DNA from 4 places in the Bradyrhizobium quebecense genome. Region 3 is predicted to be linked to each of the others. Evidence: predicted binding sites of a transcription regulator. Region 3 holds the regulator's gene; each other region holds the start of a gene.
The links. The regulator PhoB, encoded in region 3, activates phosphate uptake and scavenging genes when phosphate is short. The targets are predictions, from matches to a motif close to TGTCATNNANCTGTCAT.
Positions count from the first base shown of each region.

Region 1: a site for PhoB is predicted at 1,714-1,730, ahead of ppk2 (polyphosphate kinase 2). Genes of this name have one in related genera too.
Region 2: a site for PhoB is predicted at 1,596-1,612, ahead of phnF (phosphonate metabolism transcriptional regulator PhnF). Genes of this name have one in related genera too.
Region 4: a site for PhoB is predicted at 2,438-2,454, ahead of HU230_RS34065 (alkaline phosphatase D family protein). Genes of this name have one in related genera too.

Region 1 covers NZ_CP088022.1:922,039-926,562, reverse strand. The annotation lists gene HU230_RS04420 (hypothetical protein) at 1-314, opposite strand, end outside; gene HU230_RS04415 (fumarylacetoacetate hydrolase family protein) at 465-1,637, opposite strand; gene ppk2 (polyphosphate kinase 2) at 1,785-2,717, shown strand; gene HU230_RS04405 (transporter substrate-binding domain-containing protein) at 2,874-3,752, shown strand; gene HU230_RS04400 (amino acid ABC transporter permease) at 3,927-4,524, opposite strand, start outside.
Region 2 covers NZ_CP088022.1:622,546-627,069, reverse strand. The annotation lists gene HU230_RS03140 (carbon-phosphorus lyase complex subunit) at 1-435, opposite strand, end outside; gene phnH (phosphonate C-P lyase system protein PhnH) at 439-1,047, opposite strand; gene phnG (phosphonate C-P lyase system protein PhnG) at 1,052-1,513, opposite strand; gene phnF (phosphonate metabolism transcriptional regulator PhnF) at 1,641-2,366, shown strand; gene phnE (phosphonate ABC transporter, permease protein PhnE) at 2,545-3,393, opposite strand; gene phnE (phosphonate ABC transporter, permease protein PhnE) at 3,390-4,274, opposite strand; gene phnD (phosphonate ABC transporter substrate-binding protein) at 4,356-4,524, opposite strand, start outside.
Region 3 covers NZ_CP088022.1:7,788,208-7,792,731, reverse strand. The annotation lists gene HU230_RS37255 (aspartate aminotransferase family protein) at 1-1,089, opposite strand, end outside; gene HU230_RS37250 (GcrA family cell cycle regulator) at 1,586-2,098, shown strand; gene phoB (phosphate regulon transcriptional regulator PhoB) at 2,247-2,957, opposite strand; gene phoU (phosphate signaling complex protein PhoU) at 3,088-3,804, opposite strand; gene pstB (phosphate ABC transporter ATP-binding protein PstB) at 3,816-4,524, opposite strand, start outside.
Region 4 covers NZ_CP088022.1:7,090,090-7,094,613, forward strand. The annotation lists gene HU230_RS34060 (N-acetylmuramoyl-L-alanine amidase family protein) at 1-665, opposite strand, end outside; gene HU230_RS34065 (alkaline phosphatase D family protein) at 814-2,376, opposite strand; gene HU230_RS34070 (TAXI family TRAP transporter solute-binding subunit) at 2,648-4,054, opposite strand; gene HU230_RS34075 (4a-hydroxytetrahydrobiopterin dehydratase) at 4,267-4,524, shown strand, end outside.

The sequences.
Region 1 (4,524 bases), 1.9 Mb from region 3:
TACGGCGCGATCCACATGCCAACCACAATGATGGCCAGTGCGACGGCAATCACCAGCATATCGGTCGTGAGCCAATCGGGCATTCCATTCGATGGCTGCTCGCTCATGTCCGCGACTCCTTCTGTTCGCGTCGAGCCCGTATGCTGAAGCGAAGCAGCGCGAACGAGGATGAACTGGATCACATAAGGGCGCGACAAGCGGTCGCGCCGAATTTCATGCATCCGCGCGCCCTCAAGTTGCAGCACGCGATTGATCTGCCGCGCAGGTTTCTGAACATGTTCGACAACGCCGGCGGCGTCAGCAAAGCCGAGCATATCATCCGCAGGATGGGTAGAGCGCAGTAGTAGGATGGGTAGAGCGCAGCGAAACCCATCATTTGTGCCGAGGATACATTTGTATCGTGGATACGAGTCGATGGGTTTCGCTTCGCTCTACCCATCCTACTCAGCGCAGCTACACCGTCCTCACAGCACCTTGCGCTGTGCGAGGTTCTTCATCAGCGCGCCAACGCCGAATGTCCAGGGCTCGCATTCATCGCTGCCCCGCATGCGGTTGACGAGCTTGCCGAGCTGGGGTGCTTCGATGGTGACGATGTCGTCGCGCTTGTGGGTAAAACCCTCACCCTTGGCGTCGCGGTCCTTGACCGGCGCGAACATCGTGCCGAGGAACAGCGCAAAGCCGTCGGGATATTGATGCACAGGCCCGATGGTCTGGGCGACCAGATCGGTCGGGTCGCGGCTGATCTTGGAGATCGAGGAATGGCCCTCGAGCACGAAGCCGTCCGCGCCCTTCACGGTGAGGCCGACATCCATCCTCCTGACGTCGTCGAGCGAGAAGGTCCCGTCGAACAGCCGCAGCAGCGGGCCGATCGCGCAGGAGGCGTTGTTATCCTTGGCCTTCGACAGCAAGAGCGCCGAGCGGCCCTCAAAATCGCGCAGGTTGACGTCGTTGCCGAGCGCTGCGCCGACGATCTTGCCGGCGCCGGAGACGACAAGCACGACCTCCGGCTCGGGATTGTTCCAGGTGGATTTCGGATGCAGGCCGGCATCCATGCCCGTGCCGACCGAGGACAGCGTCGGCGCCTTGGTGAACACTTCGGCGTCGGGGCCGATGCCGACCTCCAGATACTGGCTCCAGGCATTCTGGTCGATCAGCACCTGCTTCAACCGCATCGCCGGCTCGGAGCCCGGCTTCAGCTTGGAGAGGTCGTCGCCGACCAGCCGCACCACCTCCTTGCGGATTGCCTCCGCCGACGACGGGTTGCCGCGTGCCCGCTCCTCGATCACGCGCTCCAGCATCGAGATCGCGAAGGTAACGCCGGCGGCCTTCAGCACCTGCAGGTCGACCGGCGCGAGCAGATGCGGTCTTGTCGCGTCGCGGCCATCGGGCGGCGTGTTGGCGAGGATCGCCTCGAAATCGCCGATCCGCTCGCCATGCGTGGCACGCAACGCGGCCGCAGGATCGGCTTCCTCGCACAGCGCGCTCACGGTGGGGAAGCGCGCGGTGACGTCGAACACGCCGTCGCCCCGCACCGCGACCACGGCGGGTCCGCCCGCCTGCGGCAGCCAGACCCGTCCGACCAGCGTACCGGCGGTGCCGTCCTCGGGCAGGACGTCTTTTGGCGTGAGCGAAATCATCGGCGTCTCCTTTTTTGATCTTGTCATCGCTTGTTAGCACAGTCCCGCCGGCTGCGTGAAACAGCGGTCTTGCCAATGTCATAGAGTGGTAACATCGCCCGTCAATGCTCCCGCCGATCGATCTAGCACTCCGAAAGACGGACCTTCATGACCGCCTCCGACCTCACCGACGAAGCCGCCCGCGACGAAGCCTTGCGCGCCCGCATCCACCAGGAGATGGCCGACAGCCTCGACGAGGAACTCGAGCTCGAGCTCGACGACGTGAGGCTCGACGAGTTCGAGCACGACGGGGCCGCCGGAAACCCGTCGATCGATCGCAAGCTCTACTTCCGCGAATTGCTGCGGCTGCAGGGCGAGCTGGTCAAGCTGCAGGACTGGGTGCAGCACGAGAAGCAGAAGGTCGTCGTGCTGTTCGAGGGCCGCGATTCCGCCGGCAAGGGCGGCGTCATCAAGCGCATCACGCAGCGGCTCAACCCGCGCATCTGCCGCGTCGCGGCGCTGCCGGCGCCGAACGAGCGCGAACGCACGCAATGGTACTTCCAGCGCTACGTCTCGCATCTGCCGGCCGGCGGCGAGATCGTGCTGTTCGACCGCAGCTGGTACAACCGCGCCGGCGTCGAGAAGGTGATGGGGTTCTGCAACGACGAGCAGTATGAGGAGTTCTTCAGGTCGGTGCCGGAATTCGAGCTCATGCTGATCCGCTCCGGCATCATCCTGCTGAAATACTGGTTCTCGATCACCGACGAGGAACAGGCGTTCCGCTTCTCGATGCGGATCCACGATCCGCTGAAGCAGTGGAAGCTGAGCCCGATTGATGTCGAGGCGCGGACCCGCTGGGAGCTCTACACCAAGGCCAAGGAGACCATGCTGGAGCGCACGCACCTGCAGGACTCGCCGTGGTGGATCGTCGATGCCGTCGACAAGAAGCGTGCCCGGCTGAACTGCATCTCGCATCTGTTGACCCAGATCCCCTATCAGCAGGTCACGCACCAACCGGTGGTGCTGCCGCCGCGGGTCCGCAACCCCGACTATCACCGCGGCCCGATCCCGCCGGAGATGTACGTGCCGGGAACGTATTGATCGGACCACGTGCACGCTCTGCCCCCTCTCCCGCTTGCGGGGGAGGTGAAGAGCAAGAGACAGCCACCCCTCGCCTACCAATGGCGCAGGCGCCCGCTATTGCTGACGCCCGATCCCGACGCTAGGCTTCCCCCGATCTGGTGCAGGGAGGCCCGCTTGACTCAATCCGACGACATCGCAATTTCCGAAGATCGCCGCGACGCGCTGCGCTATGCGCTCGGGATCGGCAGCGGCGCGGCGCTCGCGGCCGTCATGGCAACCCCGGCCGCAGCGCAGACCCAGGCCGACAACACGCTCGACCGGATCAGGGCCAACAAGACGCTGCGGATCGCGGTGCTGCCGGGCGAGCTGCCCTATTTCAACAAGGACCTCGCCACCGGCACCTGGTCCGGCTTCTCGATCGAGATGGCGAACGACCTTGCCAAGCTGCTCGACGTCAAGCTGGAATATGTCGAGTCGACGTATGGCAATTCAATCCTCGATCTGCAGGCCAACAAGATCGACCTCGGCTTTGCGCTCAACCCGACCCCGCAGCGGGCGCTGGTGGTGGATTTCACCAACCTGGTGTTCCCACATCCGTTCGGCGCGATGCTGAAGAAGGGCCTCGAAGCCAAGACCTGGGCCGACATCAACAAGCCCGAGGTCAAGATCGCGGTCGACGTCGGCTCGGCCAACGAGGCGGTGGCCCGGCGCTTTGCGCCGAACGCCACCATCAAGTCGCTGAAGTCGCGCGACGAGGTGATGCTGGAAATGTCGTCGGGCCGCGTCGATTGCGTGGTCAACGCGCTGGTGCTCGGGCTGACCGCGATCGCCAAGAACCCGAACCTCGGCACCTACAAGATCCTGGCCTCGCCCTCGGTGACGATTGCCAGCGGCACGGCGGTGCGACGCGAACAGGACAAGCGCTGGCGCGATTTCCTGTCAGTGTGGATCGACTACAACCGCGGCATCGGCCAGATGCGCGAATGGTTCGTCAAGGGCCTCGGCCTCGCCGGCGTCAAGCCGGAGGACGTGCCGGTGGAGCTGAGTATCTGAGGTAATTGCCAAGACGGTAGTGATCTCCCTCTCCCGCTTGCGGGAGAGGGTCGGGGTGGGGGTGTCGCCACAAGCGACGCTCTTCGTGTGGAGAAAACTCCCACCCGGATCGCATCTAACGATGGGCTCCGACCTCCCCCGCAAGCGACCCGCAAGCGGGAGAGGTGAAGCAAGTCACACCTTGTCGTAGGTCAGCCCGCGCTCCAGCCGGCGCGCGACCAGTGTCGAGGGAAACAGGATCGCAAAATAGATCAGCGCCACGATGGTGTAGACCTCGAGCGGCCGGTAGGTGTCGGCGTTGATCAGCGTGGCGTTGTAGACGAGATCGGGCACCGCGATGATCGAGACCAGCGAGGTGTTCTTCAGCTGCGTCACCGACTGGTTGACATAGGGCGCCATCATCGGCTTCAGCGCCTGCGGCAGGATTACGAGCCGCATCAGGCGCCAGCCGCGGAAACCGAGCGCCTTCGCGGCGTCCCACTGCCCGACCGGCACGCTCTCGATCGAGCCGCGCACGATCTCGGCATAGAACGCGCCGCCATAGAGCGACAGCACGCTGACGGCTGCGACATGCGCCGGGATGTTGACGCCGATCACGACCGGAAACGCGTAGTAGAACCAGATGATCTGCACCAGCAGCGGCGTGCAGCGGAAGGCTTCGATATAGGCGATCAGGAGCCAGTCGATCACCGGAATCCGCCGCAGCCGCAGCATGCCGACGATCAGGCCGATCAAGGTGCCCAGGATGATGGTGCCGATCGTGTAGGCCATG
Region 2 (4,524 bases), 1.6 Mb from region 3:
CGCGGTCACCGGCTGCTCCGGCACAAAGCCTTCCGCGAGCTGCGGATCGAGCAGGCGATGGGTGTAATCGAAGGTCGGCCCCAGGATCTGGCCGCCCGGAACGTCCTTGAAGGTCGAGGAGATGCGCCGCCGCACCTGCATCTCGCCGGTATTGACCGGCTCGGTGGCGCCAAAACGCGGCAGCGTGGCGCGGAAGGCACGAACCAGGAAGATCGCCTCGATCATGTCGCCGCGCGCCTGCTTGATCGCGAGCGCCGCTAGCTCGCGATCGTAGAGCGAGCCTTCGGTCATCACGCGGTCGACACCGAGCGCGAGCTGCTCGGAGATCTGCGCCAGCGTCACCTCGGGCACATCGCGATCGCCGCGCCGCTCATGCGCGAGCAGCCGATGAGCGTTCTCGATGGCGCGCTCGCCTCCCTTGACGGCTACATACATCGCTCACACTCCGCTTGCGATCAGCCGCGTGGTGCGCGGGATCGCGACAATCTTGTCGTCATGGACCAGCACGACGTCGACGCCGCGCGGGAACAGCGCTTCATTGATCGACAGCCGCTGGAACAGGTCGCGCGGCTTGATCATCGCCTGCAACAGCGCGCTGCCGTCGATGCCGGGACCTTTCAGCTCGAAGGCCGGGCCCTGCGTCAGGCTGTCGACCTGCAGGATCAGCGTGGTCGAACGATCCGGATACTCGCTGCTGCCGAACGCGAAGCGGTCGAGCACGGGCAGGTTGGCCGGATCGCCGATCAGCGCGAAGCTTGCGATCGAGGAATCGGCGATCACCGGCGCGCTGGCGTGAAACTTCAGCCAGCGGGCGACGTCCGGTGTCGCCGACATCGCGGCGTCGAGCCAGATCGGCGTATCATGATCGAACAGCGTCAGCGCGATCGCGGCCGAGCCGCGCATCATGCCGGCGGGCGTTCCGACATCAGCGGCGACGCGCTGCACGCTGCCTGGGCGCGCCATCGCATCCATCACGGAGCGGAACGTGGATTGCGCCGACAGCACCTTGTCGGCAAACCCTGCGGGCATTTCGGCAATCGTCGTCATTGCATCACCCCTCACCGCGCACCATCGTGTAGAAATCAACCCGCGTCGCCGCGGTCTCCGCGGCCTTGCGGGCGCGTTCGGCATTCATGGCAACACGCAGCGGCGCGATCACCTTCGCTTCGACCTCGCCGGACAGCTCCGCCGATTGCACCATGGCGTCGCACAGCGCGATCATCTGCGCCTTGTGCGCATCGCGGCCGAGCGTGTAGCCGAAGCCCACCTCGCCGGTCGCAAGCCGCACCGCCGCGCGCGACACCGTCGCCTCGCCGAGGTTGAACGGCGCACCGTCACCGCCGATCCGCCCGCGCATCATCACGAGGCCGTTCTCCGGCTCGCGCAGGTTTTCATGCGTGGGCACTGCGATCGCCGCCAGCCTGCCTGCAATGTCGGCCGCGGCGGAGTGCGCCAGCACCGACATCGCGGCCTTGCGCTGGGCCTGTTTGCTGTCTGCTCCGGTCGAACTCATGGTCGAATTCATGTGCAACCTTTGGGCAACCTTGCTTGGATCAAGTTGTCTATGATAATAGACAACTTGATAGCCGAGTGCCATGACTGTTTCGTGACAAACCGAAGATTTCTGGTATCACCGCGCCATGAGCATGCAGGAAAGTTCCGGCGTCGCCTTGTGGCGGCAGGTCGCTGACGGCATCGAGCGCGGCATCGCCGACGGCCGCTTTGCCGCGGGCGAAAAGCTGCCCGGCGAGATGGAGATCGCCGAGACTTACCGGGTCAACCGCCACACCGTGCGGCGGGCGCTCGCCGCACTGGCGGAGCGCGGCCTGGTGCGCGCCGAGCGCGGCAGCGGCACCTATGTCGAAGCTCAGCGCCTTGCCTACCCGCTGCGCTCACGCACGCGATTCTCCGAGATCGTCGGCGCCGGCGGCCACGAGCCGCGCGGCCAGCTGATCGATGCAGGCAGTGATGTCGCCAATCGCGAGATCGCGCGCGAGCTGGGCTTGAAGATTGGCGCGCCGCTGATCCGGATCGAAGCGGTGCGTCTCGCCGACCGGACGCCGATCTGCGTTTCCACCACCTGGCTGTCGGCCGAGCGCTTTCCCGATGCAGGCAGCGTGTTCGCCGACGTTCGCTCGATGACGAAGCTGCTCGGGCATTACGGCGTGAAGGATTACCACCGCGCCTCGACCCGGATCACCGCGGCGATTGCCGATGCGACCGACGCCGCACGGCTCGATCTGCCGCTGGGCCGGCCGGTGCTGGTGGTCGACGCGACCGATGTCGATATGCTGGACCGCCCGCTGGTGACCAAGCGCTCGCGCTTCGCCGCCGAGCGCGTGGAGTTTCTCGTCGAGAATAGCTGATCTCTCTACTCCCTCGCCCCGCTCTTGCGGGGAGAGGGGTTGGGGTGAGGGGCTGCCTCCGCGAATCCGACAGATGTGAGTACGGGGACAAACCCCTCACCCGGATTGCACCGGACGATGCTTCGCATCGCCGAGCGCAATCCGACCTCTCCCCGCAAGCGCGGGGCGAGGTGACGTCCTACACCACCGCCCTTTGGCCGATGATGGCAAAGCGCAGCTTGCTCGAGATGAAATCGATCGCGGCGACCGCAATCAGGATCATCAGGATCAGGAACGACACCTTCTGCCATTCCAGCACGCGGATCTGCTCGGCGAGCTGCAGCCCGATGCCGCCGGCGCCGACGATGCCGATGATGGTGGCCGAACGCGTGTTCGATTCGATGAAATAGAGCACCTGCCCGGCGATCACAGGCAGCACCTGCTGCAGCAGGCCGAAGCGGATTTCATGCAACGCGTTGCCGCCGGAGGCGCGGATGCCCTCGACCTGCTTGCGGTCCGCCGCCTCGATCGCCTCGGAGAACAGCTTTCCGAACGCGCCGAAGTCGGAGACCATGATCGCCAGCACACCGGCAAACGGGCCGAGGCCGACGACGTTGATCCAGACCAGCGCCCAGATCAACGTATCGACGCCGCGGATCGAATCCAGGAAGCGGCGCACCGGAAAGCGGATCAGGTTCGAGGGGATGATGTTGCGCGCCGCCAAGAGGCTGACCGGCAGCGCAAAGAGGGCCGCAAGCGTGGTGCCGAGCAGCGCGATCGACAGGGTCTCGCCGAGCGCCTGCATGTAGAGCGGGAACGACGAGCCCGGATTCGGCGGGATCATCATCATGGTGATCCAGCCGAGCTGGCTCATCCCCGTGATCAGCTTCGACGGCGAGAAGTCGAGATCGACCAGGCCGTATGCGAAGATCGCGAGCGCCGCCACGATCACGGCCGGCAGCGCCAGCCGTGCCGACGCCGGACGTTCGAACACGCCGGCGTATTTCCCGCGCAATTCCGCGGTGTCCGGCTTCGGCAGCTGGCTCATCGGCGGGTTTCCTTGCCGAACAGCCGGCCGCGCAGCCAGCCGGTCGAGATGTCGATGATGAAGACGGTGACGATGATGGTGACGAGGATCGCGCTGACGTCGGAATAGTAGAACTTGCGGATCGCGACCACCAGCTCCTGCCCGATGCCGCCGGCGCCGACGAAGCCCATCACCGACGCCTCGCGGACATTGATCTCGAAGCGCAGCAGCGCATAGCTGGCGTAGCCCGCCGAGACCTGCGGCAGGATGCCAAAGCGCATGCAGGACAGCCAGCTCGCGCCGGTGGAGCGGATGCCCTCGACCGGCTTCATGTCGGCATTCTCGACGATCTCGGCGAACAGCTTGCCGAGCGCCCCGGTGGTGTGGATCGCAATCGCCAGCACGCCGGCCATCGGCCCGAGGCCGAACGCGATCACGAAGATCAGCGCGAACACGATGCCGGGTACGGTGCGGGCGAATTCGAGCAGGCGACGGACGGTAAAGCGCACCCACGGTCCCGGCGAGGTGTTCTGGGCCGCGAAGAAGTTCAGCGCAAAGGCGAACACGGCACCGGTCAAGGTGCCGACATAGCTGATCAGGAGGGTCTCACCGAGCAGCCGCAGCCATTTCTTCAAGCCCCAGAACCATTCCACCGGATCGGTCCAGACCCGGGCACCGGAATCCAGCGTCAGGATGCGGTCGAAATAGCTGACGAAGTTGCCGAAATAGGTGAAGAACGTGTGCAGATTCACATCGGCGCCGAGCGCCGCGATAAAAAGCGCCGCGCAGAACACCGCGGCCGCCACCGTTACCTTCAGCCGCTTGCGCGCGACCGCCTTGCGATAGGCATCGTTCAGCGTCGCCAATTGCTGCGCGGGAAGGATGGAAATGGCGGTCGCCATCGATGCGGGCCAGTCTGCTCGAGGGGTGAACGAAAAGGGCCGGGTTGTCGAAACCCGGCCCAATTCAGCAGCGACGTGCGATCAGGAGCCTTTCTTGCGCAGAGCGTCGACGAACTTGATCAGCTCGATGGTCTTGTCGTAGTCGGCGTTGGTGACTGGCTGCCACGGACGGTTCTTGCCGTCGGACAGCTTCTTGAAGGCTTCCGGATCCTTCGTCGGCATGTCGAGGAAGGCCTGCTTGATCTTCGCC
Region 3 (4,524 bases):
CACATTGTCGCCGGCGCCGACGGTGAGCAGCTTCTCGTTGCGCAGCGCGGCGATCAGATCGCCCGACGGCACCACCGCCTTGACTCCGATCAACAGGCCCTCGCCGCGCACCTCCGACAGCACGCCGGGATAGCGGTCGACCACGGAAGCGAGCTTCTGCTTGAGCAGCAGCGACATCTTCTGCACGTGCTCGAAGAAACCGGGCTTGAGCATGACGTCGAGCACCGCATTGGCGGCGGCGACCGCCAGCGGATTACCGCCGAAAGTCGAGCCGTGCGAGCCCGGCGCCATGCCGGCCGCAGCCTGCGCGGTCGCCAGCACCGCGCCGATCGGGAACCCGCCGCCGAGCGCCTTCGCCAGCGACATCACGTCCGGCGTGACGCCGGTGCGCTTGTAGGCGAACAGCTCGCCGGTGCGGCCCATGCCGGTCTGCACCTCGTCGAAGGCGAGCAGCAGGCCATGCTCGTCGCACAGCGCGCGCAGTGCTTTGAAGAACGCCTGCGGCGCCGAGCGCACGCCGCCCTCGCCCTGCACCGGCTCGATCAGGATGCCGGCGGTGTGCGGGCCGATCGCCTTCTTCACCGCCTCGATGTCGCCGTGCGGCACCTGGTCGAAGCCGTCCATCGGCGGGCCAAAGCCTTCGAGATATTTCGCCGAGCCGGTCGCAGCCAGCGTGCCCAGCGTACGGCCATGGAAGGCGCCTTCGAAGGTGATGATGCGGTAGCGTTCGGGATGGCCCTTGGAGAAGTGGTGGTGGCGGACCAGCTTGATCACGCCCTCCATCGCTTCGGCGCCGGAATTGCAGAAGAACACGAAGTCGGCAAAGCTCTGCTCGCACAGCCGCGCGGCAAGCACCTCGCCGTCCGGGCTCTTGAACAGGTTCGACATGTGCCAGAGCTTGGTCGCCTGTTCCTGCAGCGCCTTGACCAGATGCGGGTGCGCATGCCCGAGCGCGTTCACCGCGACACCCGAGGTGAAATCGAGATAGCGGTCGCCGTTGGTTGCGATCAGCCAGGCGCCCTCGCCGCGCTCGAAGCCGAGATCGACCCGGGCGAAGACGGGGAGCAGATGCGACGAGGCGTTGGTCATGGCGTTCACTGCCGGTTTGAAGCCGTCAATTGCTGCGCGCCTTGACGCCAACGCAGCAACCGCCAGCTTCGGAAAACAAAACGGCCGCCTTTGCGGGCGGCACGTACGGGTCATTCTATGCGGCGGCCGGTAAGTGTCAATCGTCAGGAGCCGGCCTTTGCTGGCCTTCCTGCAATGCGAAACCAGCGCAATCCGGAGCATTCCGGTGCGGTGGAAAAGCCTCATAGCAATGCTTAACTTTGTGGGAACATGTGGACGCACGGCCGCGGACTCTTGCGCCAGAGTCACGCCATATTGTAGCGTTTGGCCTGTCGGGTACGACATCTCGTGCGGCAGTACTGGACCCTCTAAGTAGCCTTCGTGTCTCGTGTAAACGTTCGGGCGCAACACCGTGCCCGGCGAGGGCTAAGGGATTCTGGCCGCAGGGATATTTGTCCAGATTGGCTCGCAGCGCCGCTCCGATGAGTGGCCGGCGCCATGCGAAAGGAAGAATGCGATGACTGTATTGACCTGGTCCGACGATCGCGTCGAGCAGCTGAAGAAGCTCTGGGAATCCGGCCTCTCGGCCAGCCAGATCGCGGCGGAACTTGGCAATGTGACGCGAAACGCCGTGATCGGCAAAGTGCATCGGCTCGGCCTCTCCGGCCGCGCCAAGGCCCCCTCCACGGCCGCGCCGCGGCAGCGCAAGGCCCGCCCCGCCCAGCACATGATGCGGGTGGCGCGCCCGGTCTCGCGCGGCAACACCGCGCTTGCGCACGCCTTCGAGGTCGAGATGGAGCCCGATCCGATCTCCTTCGACAACGTGGTGCCGATGAGCCAGCGGCTGTCGCTGCTCGAGCTCAACGAGGCCACCTGCCACTGGCCGGTCGGCGATCCCTCGAGCCCGGAATTCTTCTTCTGCGGCGGCAAGGCGCTCGCCGGCCTGCCCTATTGCGCGCATCACTCGCGCGTTGCCTACCAGCCCGCCAACGATCGCCGCCGGCCGTCGGCGAAGCCACAGATCAAGTAGCACTCGGGAAACTGCCTGGACTGCAAAAACAAATCCCCGCGAAAGCGGGGATTTTTTTGTGTGATCGTAGCGCGGAAGTATCCACCAGCGTCGTCCCGGCGAAAGCCGGGACAACGCCGTGTTGTGGCTTGAGGTTGCCGTGCAAGCCTTACGGCTGCGGCTCGGCCTTGGCAAACCGGTCGTCGAGCGCATAACCGGCGCCGCGCACGGTGCGGATCGGATCCTGCTCGCGGCCCGGATTGAGCAGCTTGCGCAGGCGGCCGATGTGCACGTCGACGGTACGCTCATCGATATAGATGTCGCGGCCCCAGACGCTGTCGAGCAGCTGCTCGCGGCTGAACACGCGGCCGGGATGCTCGAGGAAGAATTCGAGCAGCCGATACTCGGTCGGACCGAGATCGATCGGACGTCCCGAGCGCGCCACGCGGCGCTTCTCGCGATCGAGCTCGATGTCGCCGTAGGTCAGCACGGTTGCAAGCCGCTCCGGGCTCGCGCGGCGCAGCAGGCCCTTCACCCGTGCCAGCAATTCCGGCACCGAGAACGGCTTGACGATGTAGTCGTCGGCGCCGGTGGCAAGCCCGCGCACGCGCTCGCTCTCCTCGCCGCGCGCGGTCAGCATGATGATCGGAAGCTGCTTGGTCTCGGGACGCGCCCGCAGGCGGCGGCACAGCTCGATGCCGGACAGGCCCGGCAGCATCCAGTCCAGTACCACGAGGTCGGGAACGCGCTCCTTCAGGCGGGTGTCGGCATCGTCGCCGCGCCCGACCGTTTCGACATCGTAGCCTTCCGCATCGAGGTTGTAGCGCAACAGTGTCGTCAGCGCTTCCTCGTCTTCGACTACCAGAATGCGTGCGCTCATCGGTTTAAATTCTCTCTCTGTGGTGATCCGTTGCCCAGACGCAAACCGAAACGCTTACTTTCCTGACCATAATCCCCGCGGAGACGACTTGTCGTGAAGACAATCCGGCCCCGCGCCTGCGGATCATGTCCTAGGTACCCGGCACCGTGGTGGCAAAGTTGGTCATGTCGCCCTTCGGGCGCTTGTCGGTGATCTGCTGGCCCTCGATCATGTAGAACACGGTTTCGGCGATGTTGGTGGCGTGATCGCCGATCCGCTCGATGTTCTTGGCGCAGAACATCAGATGGATGCAGAACGAGATGTTGCGCGGATCCTCCATCATGTAGGTCAAGAGCTCGCGGAACAGCGAGGTGCAGATCGCATCGACCTCCTCGTCGCCCTTCCAGACGTTCATCGCCGCCGGCAGATCGTGCGCGGCATAGGCGTCGAGCACCGACTTGACCTGCGACAGCACGAGGTCGGTCATGTGCTCCAGGCCGCGGATCAGCTTCAGCGGCTGGAAATCGCTTTCCAGCGCCGCGACGCGCTTGCCCATGTTCTTGGCGAGGTCGCCGATCCGCTCGAGGTCGGTGGCCACGCGCATCGCGCTGACGATTTCACGCAGGTCGATCGCCATCGGCTGGCGGCGGGCGATCGTCAGCACCGCGCGCTCTTCGATGACGCGCTGCAGCTTGTCGATCTCGATGTCGGCGGCGACCACGCGCTTGCCGAGCGCGACGTCGCGACGGATCAGCGCGTCGACCGACTCGGTGATCATCCGCTCGACGAGGCCGCCCATTTCGGCGACCAGGCGAGTCAACTCCTGCAGGTCGCTGTCGAATGCCTTGGCGGTATGTTCAGAAGCCATCTTGTATCTCCTCAGCCGAACCGGCCGGTGATGTAATCCTGAGTCCGTCGATCGCTCGGCGAGGTGAAGATCTTGTTGGTGTCGTCGAACTCGATCAGCTCGCCGAGATACATGAAGGCGGTCTTGTCGGAGACGCGCGCCGCCTGCTGCATGTTGTGGGTGACGATTGCGATCGTGTAGTCCTCGGAGAGCTCCTGGATCAACTCCTCGACCTTGGCGGTCGAGATCGGATCGAGCGCCGAGCACGGCTCGTCGAACAGGATCACCTCGGGCCGCACCGCCACGGTGCGCGCGATGCACAGGCGCTGCTGCTGGCCGCCGGAAAGCGACAGGCCGGAAGCGTTCAGCTTGTCCTTGACCTCGTTCCACAGCGCGCCGCCGCGCAGCGCCTTCTCGACCCGGTCGTCCATCTCGGACTTCGAGATCTTCTCGTAGAGGCGGATGCCGAAGGCGATGTTCTCGTAGATCGTCATCGGGAACGGCGTCGGCTTCTGGAACACCATGCCGACCCGCGCGCGGAGCAGATTGAGGTCGAGCTTGGGATCGAGAATGTTGGTCTGGTCCAGCATCAGCTGACCGGTGGCGCGCTGGCCGGGATAGAGGTCGTACATCCGGTTGAAGATCCGCAGCAGGGTCGACTTGCCGCAGCCGGACGGTCCGATGAACGCGGTGACGCGGTTGGTACCCAGCGTCAGGTTGATGTTCTTCAGCGCGTGGTGC
Region 4 (4,524 bases), 700 kb from region 3:
GGATTGTTGCGGGAGACGAACACCGAGTAGCCGCTGAAGCGATCGCTGAAATGGCGCTTCTGTCCCTCGAATTCCCAGTCCTCGAGCATCTTGTTGGGTACGGAATCATGATGGACCGACAGCAGGAGATCCGCGTGCAGATTGTTGGCGGCGGCGACCCGCTTGAACAGGCTGGGCCTCGCTTTGCCTTCGGTCAGCAGCAGCCTGGTTTCGGCAAAGCCGTCGGCCTTCAGCTTTTCCTCGATCAGCCGCGCAAGGCGCAGGTTGAAGGTGAACTCGGCGACATTGCGCGCGCTGATCGCGCCTTCCGATTCAGCGGTATGTCCGACATCGAGCACGATCCGCAATGTCGAGGGATCGCATTTTGCTGCGGCCGGCTTGGAAGCGGGAGGCGGCAGGGCGACCGGCCCGAGGGCGGCAAGCCGCGTGGCGCGTTGCTTTGATGGCGCGCGGTGCCTTGCCAATCTGGTCGGCCTTGCCGATTTCACGCGCTTGGGCGCTTTGGCGTGCCTGGACGGGTTCTTGAAGAAATCAGGCAGCCAGCCGGCATCGCTGACCTCGATCGGCAGCAGCGCGAACACGGCGATCGCGACGACAAGCAAGCGGTGCGGCCGAAGCCCCACGACAGTGCCACCGAGCACGCGAATCAACTCGCAGCGCCTCATGCTCCGCCCCTCCGGGCCCCAGCATAACGGCTCTGATAGAGGTACCGGAAGAGGCCGGTGACGTCCATCCCCCGTCAATCGTGCAGCCCCTGCTTTGAGGCAAGGGCTGCAGGACAGGACGTCGGGTTCCGTGGCGGCTGCGACCTGATTACGCCGGCTTCGGATCGAGCGTGATCGCCCATAGCTCCGCGTCGACGCGGTCGCGCAGGCTCACCGTCATCTGCCCGCTCTTGCCGTCGATCTTGACGTGGCCGAAGAACTGCATGCCGGCCGACGGCGGCAGGTTCTGGTTGGCTTCGCCCGGTGCCTTGACGAACTTCACCTCGGGACCAAACGTGTTGTCGAGCTCGTTCGGACCGAATGTGCCGGCATGCAGCGGGCCGGAGACGAATTCCCAGAACGGATCGAACTCCTGGAACTGGGCCTTGTTCGGGTTGTAGTAGTGCGCAGCCGCATAGTGCACGTCGGCGGTCAGCCACACTGTATTGGCGATGCCTGCGGTCTTGATGAAGCGCAGGATGTCGGCGATCTCGAGTTCGCGGCCGCGCGCCGGGCCGTCGCCCTGCGCGAAGGCTTCCGAGCCCTTCTTGTTGGCGGCGTCGTCATAGACGATCAGCGACAGCGGCATGTCGGAGGCGATCACCTTCCAGGTGGCGCGCGAGTTGAGCAGCGCGCGCTTCAGCCAGGCCATCTGATCCGGCCCGATGAAATAGGCGTCGGGGCCGTAGGTCTCCTGCAGGTTCGCCCCGTTCGGGCCGCGATAGCTGCGCTCGTCGAGCATGAACACGTCGAGATGCGGGCCGTAGCTCAGCGTGCGATAGACGCGGCCCGGCTCTACGACGCTCTCGCGCATCGGATACATCTCGTGGAAGGCTTTCGCCGCACGCGCGGCGAGCACGTTGATGTCGCGCTCCTTGTAGGCCGCCGGCAACTGCTTGGAGAGCGACCAGTTGTTGGTCACCTCGTGGTCGTCCCACTGCACGAAGATCGGCACCTCGGCATTGAAGGCGCGCAGATTGCCGTCGAGGAAATTGTATTTGTGCGCGGCGCGGTATTCGTCGAGCGTCTCGGCGACCTTGGCCTTCTCCGGAATCGTGATGTTCTTCCAGATCTTGCCGTCGGGCTGCTTCTGCTCGGCGGTGATGACGCCGTCGGCATAGATGGTGTCGCCGGAATGCAGGAAGAAATCCGGGGCGTGCTTCTTCATCGCGGCGAAGGTGATCATGCCGCCGTCGTCGGGGTTGATGCCCCAGCCCTGGCCGGCGACGTCGCCGCCCCACACGAAGGAGACGTCGCGGCGGTCGCTCGGCGCGGTGCGGAAGCGGCCGACCACGGGCTCGCCGACAATGTCGATATGGGCGAGATCGCGGAAGCGGACGCGATAGAAGATGTCCTGGCCCGAGGGCAGGTTCTCCAGCAGCATCTTTGCGGTGAAGTCGCTCTCCGGCAACGCCGTGATCGGCGGCAGCGCGCGGGCATCCTTGAACGAATCTGATGTCGCGACCTCGACCATCATCTGCGAGGGGCGGTCCGCGCGCGCCCACACCACGCCGCCGTCGACGCCGACATCGCCGGACTGCACGCCATGGGTGATCACGGGGCGATCGGCCGCGCGCGACAGATAAGGCATCGCAATCACGCCGGCGCCGGCCGCAGCAGCCGTCGAGAGAAAACGTCGGCGGGTCAGTTTTCGCGAGAACCGGATCGTCATGGAACCTCCTCAGGTCACAGCGACAATGCGCCGCGGGCCAGCACAGACCTAGAAAAATTCTATGACGGAGAGATTACAGGGAGGCCGCGTGAGGTGAGCACGTCTGTAAGGCTCCCTCTCCCGCTTGCGGGGGAGGGTGGGGTGGGGGCTCTCTCCACGAGTCGTATCGCGGAGAGAGCCCCCACCCGCATTGCATCTGACGATGCAATGCGGCCTCCCCCGCAAGCGGGAGAGGCGAAGGTGAGCTCGTGGAGAGATGGGAGGGTAAGCCCTACGCCGTGCCCGCCGCCCTGAACTGGCTCGCAGTCCGTTGCAAATTCTGCGGCATGCTGAGCAGCAGCGCCTTGCGGTCGGCCACCGCGTTGTGGAACTGCTCGAGCGCGATGTTGAACGCGGTCAGCGTGCCTTCCTCGATGGCGCCATGCTCGAAACAGTCGAGCGTGTGGCGCAGGATGTCGTCGGCTTCCGCCTGCAGTTGGTCGAGCTCATCGGTCGAATCGCTCTGCCGCGCGGCCTTCAGCATCTCCAGCAGGCGTTCGCGCTGCGAAGTGTTGGTGTTGCGCTCGTCCTGCTTGAGATAGCCGGCGAACCATGCACCGGCCGAGCCCATCGCCGAGAACGCCATCAGGCTCCACCAGATGTAATCGCTGTAGCGGTCGAGGAAGGTCTTTTCCTCGCCGTCGACGAAGGCCGCCGCGCCGGGATGCACCGGGATGGTGGCATCCTTGTCGGTGTCGGGCGTCTCGATCTTGGCGGCGAGCGGGAAATCGTTCTTGAGCGACTGCCGGATCGCGAACAATTGCCGGGTGAATGCCGCGACCGTCGCGTCCGACAGGCCCTTTCGCGCGACGATATGGTGCGAGAAGCTGATCGTCTTCACCTCATCCTCGGGCCGGTCGGCCGAGCCGAGCGAGCCCGCGGGAATTTCCGCGGCCTCATAGGCCGGATGGTTCTGCGCAATCGCTTCGGACGCATCGATCGGCAGGAAGGTGGGCTCGCCGCCGTCTTTGGTCGACGCCGTGATCGCATCGATCGTGAGCTTGCTGTTGGCCGGACCGACGGCGAGATAGGCATCGGCCTTCAGATTCTTGATGGCCTCGACTGCTTCATTGGCCGGGAATTGCACGATCTCGACCTTCATCGGGTCGACGCCGTATTGCTGCAGGATCAGCTTCAGCAGATTGACGTTGGCCGGCGTGCGGCCGACGACGCCGATCTTGCGGCCGGCAAGCTGCGCGATCTTGGTGATCTTTGCGGCCTTGCGGCTCTTGCCCTTGGCTGCGGGCGGCACCCACATCACCACGACGTTCTTGCGCAAGGTCGCGACCGCCTGCGCATTCTTCGGTACCTCGAGATCGCCGCGGATGATGGCGAGGTCGGCCTTGCCGTCGGCCAGCGTCTGCGCGCTCGCGGTGGCGCCGTCGGTCTGCACCGGGCGCAGCTTGACCTGGGTGTGCTGCTGGTTGTTGAAGGCCTGCGCCAGCGCCTGCACGACCTTGAGGTCATCGCTGCTTGCGGGGCCGACCGCGATCCGCAGCGTCACCGGACGCACCGCGAAATAATACCCGGCGGCCATCGCGCCGACGATGGCGAGCGCGCCCGCGATCAAGACGAACATCAGCCGTCGCTTTGCCGAGCGCAGCGGCTTGGGCGATATGCTGGCGGGGCCGTCGGTCATCGATCTCGCAAACAATCGTCGGGGCTCAATCTCGCAAAACTAGCAACGCGCATGCATTGTGCATTTGTAGCAAATTCCTGGAGCCACAGATGTTACATCTCCGTCATGGTTACCAGCGGCAATAGGCCGCTCTTTCGGCCTTATTTTCGGCATGGATCCCACCCCGGAGGCCGGTTGTTAGGCTAAGGTCGGCGTCAAACGGGAGGGTTGCCATGGTCGAAAGGCTGTCAGCGGAAGCAAAGAAGGCCGCGCTTTGGGAACTGGCCGGCTGGTCGGAGCTGGCCGGACGCGAGGCGATCGCAAAGACCTTCGTGTTCAAGGACTTCAACGAGGCCTTCGGCTTCATGGCGCGCGCCGCTTTGGTCGCCGAGAAGAGCGACCATCACCCCGAATGGAAGAACGTCTACAAAACGGTCGAGGTCGTGCTGGCGACCCACGATGTCGGCGGGGTGACCAAGCGCGACATCGAC